4 regions of the Photobacterium sp. DNB22_13_2 genome follow, and region 4 is predicted to be linked to each of the others. Evidence: predicted binding sites of a transcription regulator. Region 4 holds the regulator's gene; each other region holds the start of a gene.
What was found. Region 4 encodes CRP, which controls carbon source genes, mostly activating them, when cyclic AMP is high. Its sites were predicted from a motif close to TGTGANNNNNNTCACA; they were not measured.

Region 1 (3,186 bases), on a different contig from region 4:
TTGCGGCCACTGGGGATCACCAGCGTGACGTTGAGGGTCATTGATCCCTATGATGAATTTTCGCCTGACGGGCAGCTGAGTAATTGCCGTGAGGATATGACGATTGCGCTTTAACCCTGGCTAAAGGATAAAGTACTTTTCCAGCAGGCTGGCGGTAAACTGGGTCTTGAGGTAAAACCCTCTTGGCAGGGTTTTGATCGGCTGGCCATTTGCACCGTATGCTTCGGTCTGTGCTTTGCTGTTGGCTGCTTTAGGGCGCAATTGAAGTACTTCACCGTGGCGTGCGGTGATCTGCTCAACTTGGCCGAGTACGATCATATCCATCAGCTCCTCCCAGTCCTGCCTGAGCTGCTGCTCCTCTTCTGGCGAAGGACTCCACAGTAGCGGGGAGCCGACATGGCGATCGGCAAGGGGAATGTCTCGCTCTCCCTCTACCGGGACCCAAAGCACCCGTGCGAGCTTATGGCGGATATGGCTGTTTTCCCAGCATAGGCCATGCAGCCCTATCAGTGGGGCAACACAGACGAAGGTTGTTTCCAGCGGTTTGCCGTGGTAGCCCACAGGAATGGTCTTGAGCTCAATACCCAGTTCGGTGAAATCAGGTACCGGTTTGCTACCGGCGCTGGCGCCGAGGTGCCATTCCAGCAATTGTCCCACCCAGCCCTTGTCACGACGTAGATCCGGCGGGACGGCAATATTGGCGATCTGTGCTAGTTCACCGAGAGTCATTCCGGCGAGAGCGTTGGCACGAATCAAAAGTTCCTGTTCAGTCTTCGGGGTGGGTTGCATGATATTTACCTTCTTTGTGACTGGTGATCCTATCATAGCCGCCGTGGAGGATCCTATTACCCAGTTATCCACAGGGTTAATGGGGGAAAAAGTTTCTTCTTGCCTGTCTGTGCATTTATACAGGTGTTGGTTGGTAATTTAATCAGTTTGGTGGTGCTTTTTTGAGTGATTGGTGTTTTTTGGTGTGGATAAAATGATGATTGGTTGATCTTTGACCGATCTAATCCGGAGGGAAAAAAGATCGAGCCATAAAAGCTGTTAAGAGTTGGCTTTTTGATTTTTACTTTATGTTTATTAAGGTTTTTATTTTAACGTCTAGTCGTGGTTTTTATTGAATATTAGCCATGAAGTAGAGAGTAAGCTTCTAGACTGACGGTTTCTTCACAAATCTATCCACAGAAAACGTGTATAAATGTGGGCTATGTCTCATTGGGGTGTTCATAAAGTATCCGGACACTAAAAGTTATCCAGATAATGAGGCTTGGCTAGGAAAATAGACGGATAAATAACAATGTTTGTTTACCCGTTGGGTTGTCTGTGAAAAAATCACTATTAATAGAGATTTAATTGAGGTCGTCCAGTGATTGATGGCGATGGGTACCGCCCTAATGTGGGTATTGTGATCTGTAATAGCCATGGCCAAGTATTCTGGGCTCGACGATATGGACAACATTCTTGGCAGTTTCCGCAAGGTGGGATTGATGAAGGGGAAACCCCTGAGCAAGCCATGTTCCGGGAATTATACGAGGAAGTAGGGCTAACCAAGAAGGATGTACGAATTGTGGCGTCAAGCCGCCACTGGCTTCGTTACAAGTTACCCAAGCGCTTGGTGCGCTGGGATTCCAAGCCGGTTTGTATCGGGCAAAAGCAGAAATGGTTTCTGCTCAGTCTAGAGTGCGATGAGTCAAAGGTGAATATGCAACGTGGCACTACGCCAGAGTTCGATGGTTGGCGCTGGGTCAGCTATTGGTATCCGGTGCGTCAGGTTGTGTCTTTCAAGCGAGATGTTTATCGCAGAGCATTAAAAGAATTTGCGGCCATAGCCATGCCTTTTAAAGAGCGTAAAGAACGAAAAAAGCGCCGGGGCAAGCGCGGCTAGGGTTATTGGTAGGGAGCGGGGCGGATTATGCTGACGCAACTAAGAGAAATTGTTGAAAAGGTGGCGACGGCCCCGAGTCTGCTTGATGCCCTTGAACAACTAGTGATCAGTACGTGTAAGGCGATGAAGACCGAGTGCTGCTCGGTATACATTGCCGATCACCAACGCCAGCGCTTTACTTTGATGGCGACCAAGGGGCTTAAAAAGCCCCACCGTCATGTCGGTTTGCCTTTTGGTAAGGGGTTGGTTGGTTTGGTTGCCGACCGTGCTGAGCCAATAAATGTTGCCGATGCCCGGCACCACCCTCATTTCAAACATCTTCCCGGGATCGGGGAAGAATCTTTCAGTTCGTTTTTTGGTACGCCAATTATCCATCAGCGCCAAGTGCTCGGGGTATTGGTGATCCAGCAGCGTGAACAGCGCGAGTTCAACGAAAGCGAAGAGTCCTTCATGGTCACGCTGGCTGCGCAGTTGGCCGTATTGCTGGCCCATGCCAAGGCGCAGGGAATGTGGCCGGATCAACATAACGGTTTGCACTTGGTGGGGTCGGCGGCGTCAACCGGGGTCGCGGTTGCCCGTGCCTGGTGGGATGATAACCAGCCGCGGCTTGAGTTGGTGGCACCGGCTTCTTGCTTGGATCGGGATGCTGAACAAGAACGCCTGAGTATTGCTATTGAACTGGCAAGTGCGGAGTTTCGTCGCCTGCGCAAGCGTTTCGACAGTGAACTGCACAAGGAAACGTTGGCGATTTTCGACTTGTTCAGTCATTTGCTCAATGATCCTATGTTGCGTAAGGATCTGTTCCGTAAAATCGCTGGCGGAGACTTGGCTGAGTGGGCGATCCGCCAGGTAGTGGAAACCTACTCTGCCCGCTTCTCCAATATGGAAGATGCCTACCTCAAAGAGCGAGCACACGATATCCGCGAGCTCGGCCAGCGGTTGTTGTACTTTTTGGCCAACGAGAAAGCCACTGAGCACTCTTGGGATGAGCCAGTAGTCCTGCTGACCCGTGAATTGACCGCGGCTATGCTGGCTAGCGTCCCGCGCGACAAGCTGGCGGCGGTGGTTTCCCAGGAAGGGGCCGCGAACTCTCATGCAGCGATTCTTTCCCGGGCGCTGGGGATCCCTGCTGTGATGGGGGTCGATTTTGTCCCGGAAAAAATTCATAACAGCCAAGTCATTGTTGATGGTTACCGTGGTGATCTGCTGGTCAATCCCAATCGTCATGTACTGGCTGAATACCTGCGCTTGCAGAAAGAAGAGCAGGAATTGGCCGAAGTCGTCGAAACCGGGCTGGA
Region 2 (3,186 bases), on a different contig from region 4:
GGACCAATGCTGCTTCGCTACCGGTTCGCACCAACACCGAAATATCACTGGCATGAATTGGCCGGGTTTGCTCACCGTCCACCAATACGGCTTTGTTCTGCTGCGATTGGGTGAGGATTTTCTGAATTTCGGCGGTCGTTGCTTCGGCCATTACCTGCTGGTAATCGCCTTTCTTAACCGGCTCTTCGGCTTGCTGGTGCCAAAAGCACATTGCAGGCTGCTTCACGCCATCAAGTTGCCAACCGCGCCCTTGGGCCTTCGGGCTGTGATCAACCGGCAAGAAGGTAATGTCTTCATCGTAGATAAACGGCCGGTCCGGATGCTGGAATATCCGGTTTACGGCACCAACCATTTCCGCGGTCGAACGCCAATTGGTACCCAGCGTATAGTGAGCAGTGACCTGACGGCGTGCCTGAATATAGGTAAAAATATCGGCGCCACGGAAGGCATAAATAGCCTGTTTGGGGTCACCAATCATGAACAGACCGCAAAGGGAGCTCGTATCTTCTGGCTGCTCACTTTCAAGATGGTCTTCACCATAGCGCTCCTCACCATAAATGGTGCTGAAAATACTGTACTGCAACGGGTCGGTATCTTGGAATTCATCGATCATCGCCACCGGGAACAAGTGCCGGATCCGGCTCGCCAGCAATCCGCTTTCATCTTGGCTAAGCGCCGCTGAAAGCTGGGTTAGTAGATCGTCAAAAGAAAGCCAGCCTTTGCGCTGTTTGGCATCAATCAAAAGCTGGCGACACTCTTTTATCGCATGGGCCAGCAAGGGATCACGCACATTGGGTTTGTCCGCCAGCAGCTCACCGATAGCCACAAATACTGGATGCTCCGGTGGCTGGCCTTTGCTGGTTTTCTCACACAGCACGTGCTGGTCAAATTTTTCCAGCGATTTCGGCAATTGATAACCGGTATTGTCTCGCTCGGCCCATTCGCCGACTTCAGCCAGCGCTTTGGGCAAACTGGTTTTGGTATAGCTGCGCTTGTTCACGCCAGAGCTGGCAATAATGTCATGCAGATCACCGGCACTGTCGCGCCACAATCGTTTGACGTGATTGATGCGCTGCAAATTTTCTTCATGTACTTGCTCAAGACTGCCGCTCAGCTCTGGGGCACGAACGGTTATTTCAGCACCAGACAAAAAGCGGTTGATCTCTTTTAGCAATGCGCCCGGTGCTGCCCAGATTTTTCGAACTTCCGCCGCCAGGCTTCGCGGCAGCGGGTAAAAATTACGGCGCCAGAAATCGGCCACAACCTGAGCCCGCAAGTGGCTCTCTTCTGTAACGAACTCATTGTTGAACAAGCTACCCGACTCAAAGGCATTCTGGGTTAACATCCGCTGGCAAAATCCGTGGATAGTAAAGATCGCGGCCTCGTCCATCTGGCGCTCAGCCTGCAACAAGATCGCTGCTGCCGCCTTGTGATCAGAGATATCGACCAACAGTGGCTTAATCACCGGATCATTACTGCTGCCCCGACTAAAGGCCAAGCGAGCATCGTGGATCCGGCGACGAATACGATCACGCAGCTCAGCGGTCGCCGCTTCGGTAAAGGTCACGACCAAAATATGATCAACCGTCAGCTCACGGGGGAATCGAGTTTTATCGTCACCATGACCAAGCAGCAAGCGCAAATACAAACTGGCAATGGTGAAGGTTTTCCCGGTGCCGGCCGAGGCTTCAATCAAGCGGTTGCCGTGAAGAGGAAAACACATCGGCTCCAGCGGCTCCGGAGTAATGAGAAGAGATTGTTGAGTCATAGAATACGCCGATTCCTATTAGTGAACTGGGCCACGTTTTCATCAGAAAACCCCGCCCACCCAAAATTATTTTTTGTGATCCAGTACAAATTCAAATAAATATATCGAATTTAAGCACTAACTCATCTATCAATATGAGAGATGTTTCACGGTTTCCACCGGGGGGGTCCGCTAGTATCTCAGCCACGAAATCTGGTCACCTCTGGACCGGTGGCCGTACAGCGAACACCCTACAATCAATAATGATTTGCTGGCGGCCACGCTACACCTTCTTACCCACAGTACAACTAACCCTGTTCGACCTCTCGCAACTGCATCACAGCAGGCTTTAGGATATGGGTTTCCCACTGCAATAACTGTTCAGCAAGTTCGTCATCCCATAACGGCCACACCCGGTGGATATAGCTGTTATTACCTTCACCGTCGAACATATAGCCACCGTTAAACGCCTCAGCCCTTTTGCCGTCGGCTTTCGTCAAGGTCGCTTGATCGTCACACCATTGCCCTTTTTTATCGATACACGCCTGGATCCCGGCATGAGCAGTACGAGGGAAATACGGTAATGGCAGGGTTAGACCCCTATCATAGCCTTCAATCAGTGCTGCCAATTGCTCCATTGCATACTGCGCCGATACGGGTTCTAGCTGCCAGCAGCCATCTACTCCGATAAGGTATGTAGGTTGGCTTGGCTTCATAACGGCCAAACTTAAATGCTCAAGCCAACAGGCCAGAATATCCTGCGCCCGGATTTTACCCGGCCGATAACGGACCAACCCTTGCTGGGTAACATGTTTGAGCCAGCCCTGTAGGCGAATACCGCGCCCTGCAACCGTCACGATACAATCTACCTCAACATCCGGTCGCGGTTGAGCCATAAACTGGGCCACACTATCGGCCAATTGCTCTATCTGAACACGCTCTTCCAACAATTCCAGCTCACCAAATTGTGCCACCGGTAAGCCTCCAGCCGCCTGCTGGTAACGGGAGAACTGATCGAAAGCTTGATCGCGACTTATTGGCTTGCCTAGTGAGGATTGTCTTTGACAATCAAGGAAGGTCGTCAACAAGGCTTCACGTAACTGGTAGCGTCCCAGGCCATCAAGGGCAAACGGCTCATCATCTTCCGGCCCACCCTGATGACCATCAAAGAACACTTTCAAGCGACGATTAAAGAAATACTGTACTGGCAAACGCCAGAACCGGCTCAGTTCCGCCAATTCCAATACGCCCTCAGCCCTGTCGTCGCTCAAATCCGGCTCTAGCGGCACCGACTGGAATATATCAGGCTCGATAAAGGCCTGATTGGCAACCGGAAGCCATTCTGCGGCATAACTATTATTACCACCGCTAAAAGACTGCGGACTGAAAGGCACCAATGGATGGGTTTTGGTTAGGTTGGTCACCAACAGGTGCGCCGA
Region 3 (3,186 bases), on a different contig from region 4:
GCTTGTTTATTTTCAAGAGGGATAATAAAGAGTAAAGATTTAAGTAAAACAGATCGCCATCACAGTAAATTTTTTTAGTAAAACAATTAATCACATAAACTTGAATAACCATCCGTAACCCACTGAAAAATAATTCACAAATGCACCATAAACACGGAATCAATATCACAGTTAATATTTTACTAACTTTTACTTTATTGAAAGCAGATCACTGTTGGTAAAACAGTTTATTTGTTACCTAAAGAAACGCTCCAGTTTGGGCAATACTGGTAAGGTTGAGCTTAACATCACACAATACTACTTGTTCATTATCATAAATAATCGAAGCACTATTTATTCGGGTAACAATCTCAACAACACTTCATTGCAAATGTAACGCCAACCTTGCTTATGTAACAGTGGAAACAACGAAAACACTAATCAGTACGAGCAAAATACAGGCTGTATATTTATGCAGTCATCAATAGATGACAATCTACACATCAGCTCCCGCCCTCCCGTAAAAAGGACATAAAAAAAGCCAGCTCTATTGAGCTGGCTTCTCTATATTAGTTGGCTATGTAATTTAAATTATTACTCTGCAAGCATGCGGCGAGCAGCTTCAACTACAACCTTGATTGAACGCGCTTCTGTTTCTTTCAACGTCGCGTGATCTGGTGTTTCTTTCTGAGTACGGTTGATAATAACGCCGGCAACACAACCCGCACGTAGACCAGAACTTGCACACATAGTTAGCAAGGTTGCTGATTCCATTTCGAAGTTCAGCACGCCCATTTCCTGCCATTCTTTCATTGAGCCCTGGAAACGACGAACAACGCGACCTGAGAATGTGTCGTAACGTTCTTGACCTGGGTAGAAAGTATCGCTTGATGCTGTCACGCCAGTGTGAACTTTAGCGCCATCGGCAACACAAGCCGCTTTCATTGCTGTTGCTACATCGAAGTCAGCAACTGCAGGGAATTCCATTGGTGCAAAGTGCAGACTCGCGCCATCTAGGCGAACAGAGCCTGTTGAAACAATCATATCACCTACGTTGATATGTGGCTGAATTGCACCAGTGGTGCCAACACGAAGGAAAGTACGTACACCCAACTGTGCCAATTCTTCAACAGCGATAGACGTTGATGGACCACCGATACCAGTAGAACAAACAACAACAGATTTGCCATCTAACTTCGCGCGGTACACCGTGTATTCACGAGAGCTTGCAAGAAACTCTGGGTTGTCCATTAGGTTAGCGATTTTTTCCACACGAGCAGGGTCGCCAGGAATAATCGCTAGTTCTGCACCGTTAAGGTCCGCTTTGTTCACACCCAAATGGAATACTGCGTTGTCAGACATAATCATATCCTTTCTATCTTTGCCGCCTGATAGGGAGTTTGAGGTCAGCGGCTGGTTAGTTTTGTTTATACCTAAATAATTTCAATACGCTGTTTTAACAGCTTAATCAATATATTGAAGTCACTTGGGTATAAACACATACTCATAAAAGAGCTCGTAGAACACTTAATTACGATAGCCGATAAAAAAAAGCTTTTGAGTGATCACAATCACACTAAGAGAAATTGAAGTAATTTCACGTTGCAAGTATTAGTGACGCAGATCACCAAAAATCGTTTGCTCGTGCGGCTTATCACACTATTTTTTATTACTGAGTTAAACGATAATAGCCCCTTATTTTATCTATTTCCCACACTGCCCCGTCAGTATAGTTAACTGCAAGGACGTTATTTAATGATCGACTTCGCCATATTGGCTGTTTTTATTCCCACTTTCTTTTTCGTCTCAGTGACACCTGGCATGTGTATGACCTTATCGATGACACTAGGTATGACCATAGGGGTTCGCAAAAGCTTGCCCATGATGTGGGGAGAGCTTATCGGGGTGGCGCTTGTATCCATTGCCTCAGTAATAGGTGTTGCAGCCATTATGCTCAACTACCCCGCCGTGTTCTTATTCCTAAAATATATCGGTGGCGGCTATCTATTCTGGCTGGGCATTCAGATGTGGCGTTCTCGGGGCAAGCTGGCTATTCCTGATAACCTTGATAATGAGGTTGATACCTCACCAATCGGTTTGGCGATTCAAGGCTTTGTAACCGCTATCGCCAACCCTAAAGGCTGGGCGTTTATGATTTCGTTACTGCCCCCTTTTATCAATACTGACAAAGCATTAGTGCCGCAGTTATCAGTACTGATCACCATTATCCTAATCACTGAATTCAGCTGCCTATTGCTTTATGCCAGCGGTGGTCGAACATTACGCCGGTTTCTGCAACAGCGTGGCAATGTACAGATGCTCAACCGCATCGCCGGCTCACTGATGATGGGCGTCGGGATCTGGCTAGCGGCAGGGTAACCCCGTTTAGGTTTGGAAAATGTAAGGCGTGGTTTTGGAGATAAAGACAAAACCACGCTTTTCGACTATCGGCCGGCTCATCTCTGATGCATCGATAATCAGATACTGCTTACCTCGAGCTTTTGCCTCATTGATCCGCTTATTGAGTAATAGTGAATAATGTCCTCTTCCTCTATAAGCTGCTACGGTACTACCGCCCCAAATCCCAGCAAAAGGGCTATTGCCATTGAATACAATCCAAGCGGAAGTCACTGGCTTGCCGTCGTCATATACCACGTAGATTGAAATATCATCGGGCGATTGGGTTTTCATGTTCAACAGGTGGGTATATTGCCAATCATAATTCCCACCCCATACATGCTCCTGCACGCTGACAGCATCTCTGATCCCTTTGGCGTCAAAGACCTCAACATACAGGCTTTCATCAATCTTATTTTCAGATACGGTTGAGAGGTCTAATGCCATAAATGACTCGGGCTCTTGTTCTATAAAGCCACTTTTTTTCAATAGCTCACCGATATTATGCGGTGAATCGGTACAATATGTTTTCCACTCGAACGATTGGCCGTGCTCAATAAAATAAGCCTTCTCCCGCTCAATGACAGATTTTGCATTTTCTTCTGTCACAGAGAAAAAGGAAACATAGCTGCCCTCAGGATTATCTGCGACAAATTTAACGACGTTGTCAGTCGCAATCACCGTACCGTCTATCGGCTTTATGATTTTTCTTTCATACTTGTTATAAGCATGCATTACGTCCATTGTATTCATGATGCCCTAATCTTAACTAACCCACTGAAATTGTTTGTTTCTATCTACCCTTTGTAT
Region 4 (3,186 bases):
GATTATTGCAGTAACAGGGTCCTCGGGAGCGGGTACCTCTACCACCTCCGAAGCATTCCGTAAGATGTTCAATATGATGAGCATCAATGCTGCTTGGCTTGAAGGCGACAGTTTCCACCGGTTTACCCGACCGGAGATGGACGTCGAGATCCGCAAAGCCAAAGAGCAAGGCCGTCATATCAGTTATTTCGGCCCCCAAGCCAACGATTTCCCGTTGCTAGAGACGTTTTTCCGCCAGTACGGTGAAGACGGTAGCGGCCAGTTCCGCCGTTACCTGCACACATTCGACGAAGCCGTGCCCTACAACCTAATGCCTGGGACCTTCACACCTTGGCAGACTCTACCGGAAAATACCGACCTATTGTTCTATGAAGGTCTACACGGCGGTGTGGTCGATGGTGAGGTCAATGCCGCCCAGCATGTTGATTTGCTAATCGGTATGGTACCGATCGTCAACCTGGAATGGATCCAGAAAATAGTCCGGGATACCCGGGATCGTGGCCACTCCCGTGAGGCGGTAATGGAATCTATTGTGCGCTCGATGGATGACTACCTGAATTACATCACCCCGCAGTTCTCCCGTACCCACATCAACTTCCAGCGGGTACCGACAGTCGATACCTCCAACCCGTTCAGTGCCAAGGCAATTCCAAGTCTGGACGAAAGCTTTGTGGTGATCCGCTTCCGCGGGATCAAGAAAGTTGATTTCCCTTACTTGCTGTCGATGATCCAAGGGTCGTTTATGTCGCGCCACAACACCTTGGTAGTGCCCGGCGGAAAAATGAGTTTTGCGATGGAATTGATCATGCGGCCACTTATCCAACAGCTGATTGATACAGGGAAAATCGGATAGTCCAAGGTTATATAAATGAAGTAGCGAGAGCTGATTAGCTACTCGCTACTTAGAGTTTTATGGGGTCCTGAGTCCTGCCCCCCCTAAAGACCTAAAAAAATATCGCGCTCTTTCGCTCTGCCTGCTTTTCCTAGGAACTAGGATTCCGTCTCCAAGCGCTTACTCTTCTATCACCTCATATGAGTGAGTCATCTCGACCCCTTCACCTAGCATAAGGCACACTGAGCAGTATTTTTCCAACGAGTCGGCCACAGTTTTTGCCACAACGGCTTCATCCAGGTTTTCACCTGTCACCACAAAATGCAAATTAGCGGTGGTAAAAATACGTGGTGCCTGCTCGCGGCGAACCGAATTGATTTGCGCTTCGCAACCGGTGATTTTCTGCCCGGCAGATTTAAGCCCATCCACCACATCTACCGAACTACACCCACCCGCAGCCATCAGTACCAGCTCCATTGGGCTCGGTGCTTTTTCGCCACCATTGCCATCCATCACCACGCTGTGGCCGGAATTTGACTGCCCTAGAAAGGTCATATTTTCGACCCATTTCACTCGTGATTGCATTGGTTTCTCCTTACAACTTATAGAGGGTTTCGGCACAATCTAGCAACTGTGTGATCATGTGCACACTTATGACTACAAAATGGCCATTTCACATAGATCAATATCAAGAAAAGCGCGCCGAAAAAAGATAAAATCTGAACTAATTATTCACGTGAGCTTGCAGCCCAGCGGTTGACTGAATATCCTAAACGACGAGCTAATTATGATTAGGCCCAGCCACATTTTTAATGGACGTCGTTGTTGGGCAACAAACGCAGAGGAAGTTAGTAATATGGTTCCAGGTAAACCTCAAACAGATCCAACTCTAGAGTGGTTTCTTTCCCATTGCCACATTCATAAATACCCTTCAAAGAGTACTTTGATCCATGCGGGTGAAAAAGCGGAAACGCTCTATTACATCGTAAAAGGTTCTGTTGCGGTCCTGATCAAGGATGAAGAAGGTAAGGAAATGATCCTGTCTTACCTAAACCAAGGTGACTTCATCGGTGAGTTAGGCCTATTCGAAGAAGGCCAAGAGCGTACCGCTTGGGTTCGAGCTAAGACCCCTTGTGAAGTTGCAGAAATTTCTTTCAAGAAGTTCCGCCAGCTTATCCAAGTTAACCCAGATATCCTGATGCGCCTTTCTGCGCAAATGGCAAGCCGCCTTCAGGTGACTAGCCAGAAAGTCGGTGACTTGGCATTCCTGGATGTAACAGGCCGTATCGCGCAGACACTATTGAACCTGGCTAAACAGCCAGATGCAATGACTCACCCAGACGGTATGCAAATCAAGATCACCCGTCAGGAAATCGGCCAGATCGTTGGTTGTTCCCGTGAGACTGTTGGTCGTATCTTGAAGATGCTAGAAGAGCAGAACCTGATTTCTGCCCATGGTAAAACTATCGTTGTTTACGGCACACGCTAAACAACCCAGTTTACTAACAGATACTCAAAAAGCCGCACTATGCGGCTTTTTTTATTGCCCATCACGCCCACTTTCATACTTACAGGGCATTACTGTCTACTCCATCACTCTTTTTGTTCTTGTATCTACGCAACTTAGTGCTACATTGTGCATATCAATCCTCATCACCTGTAATGGAATACCGGTATGGACATCGAACGCTTTTCACCACATCGCTCCCACCACATCCAGCGTGGAGTCATTTCGCCGCTACCCGATACCGTTGAGTTGACAGGTTTCAGTGACAGCCGCCACTACCTTGAGCAACATGAGAAGGTGAAACGCCATACACCGGAGTCCCAACTGGGGTATCCACTCGATAGCCTCAAGCACTAAATCCAGACACATGAAAACGCCTGTGACCGCATTAGCCACAGGCGCTTACATTATGCAGACTAGATCGCCTGACTTCAGACAGGTTACTCTGATTTAGCTGGCATCCGTACTTTCGAAGATCTTATCTGCCGACGCCTCGACAAAGCCGGTATACAGCTCACCGTCATCTTTCGGATAGCGCTTGGCAAACTCATAGAACCCGCCCGGTATGCTATGAACGCCATCGAGAAACCCAACCTCAACTCTATCAGCCATGGTCGATGACTGTTCAAGCATCACCTCGGGGCTACCTTTAACATCACCGCCAGCGCTGTTGATCTCAAACCCGTTGTGGCGCAGCAAGTGATTGACCTCAGCCACCTCGGTAAACTGCTCCAGCTGGTTCAGGCTAACAGTAAAGTGGTTGGCACCAAAACCATGGGCGGCTAACCAGCCAGCATATTCGCTTTCTGCCGCCAGCAACTCATAGGTCGCATAGTCCAGATCCCAC

Region 1: the regulator CRP is predicted to act here: its motif matches at 1,203-1,218, upstream of rppH (RNA pyrophosphohydrolase).
Region 2: the regulator CRP is predicted to act here: its motif matches at 1,904-1,919, upstream of recB (exodeoxyribonuclease V subunit beta).
Region 3: the regulator CRP is predicted to act here: its motif matches at 1,540-1,555, upstream of udp (uridine phosphorylase).

Annotation. Positions count from the first base shown of each region.
Region 1 is NZ_JBNNXU010000009.1:89,266-92,451, forward strand. Features, by position in the region: gene ACVA58_RS14740 (DUF6482 family protein) at 1-114, shown strand, start outside; gene mutH (DNA mismatch repair endonuclease MutH) at 121-789, opposite strand; gene rppH (RNA pyrophosphohydrolase) at 1,370-1,888, shown strand; gene ptsP (phosphoenolpyruvate--protein phosphotransferase) at 1,916-3,186, shown strand, end outside.
Region 2 is NZ_JBNNXU010000020.1:12,380-15,565, reverse strand. Features, by position in the region: gene recB (exodeoxyribonuclease V subunit beta) at 1-1,768, opposite strand, end outside; gene recC (exodeoxyribonuclease V subunit gamma) at 2,056-3,186, opposite strand, start outside.
Region 3 is NZ_JBNNXU010000003.1:185,102-188,287, forward strand. Features, by position in the region: gene udp (uridine phosphorylase) at 574-1,341, opposite strand; gene ACVA58_RS06355 (LysE family translocator) at 1,735-2,358, shown strand; gene ACVA58_RS06360 (GNAT family N-acetyltransferase) at 2,365-3,129, opposite strand.
Region 4 is NZ_JBNNXU010000011.1:50,428-53,613, forward strand. Features, by position in the region: gene ACVA58_RS16410 (phosphoribulokinase) at 1-853, shown strand, start outside; gene ACVA58_RS16415 (OsmC family protein) at 1,013-1,417, opposite strand; gene crp (cAMP-activated global transcriptional regulator CRP) at 1,689-2,321, shown strand; gene ACVA58_RS16425 (hypothetical protein) at 2,508-2,696, shown strand; gene ACVA58_RS16430 (2-oxoadipate dioxygenase/decarboxylase family protein) at 2,790-3,186, opposite strand, start outside.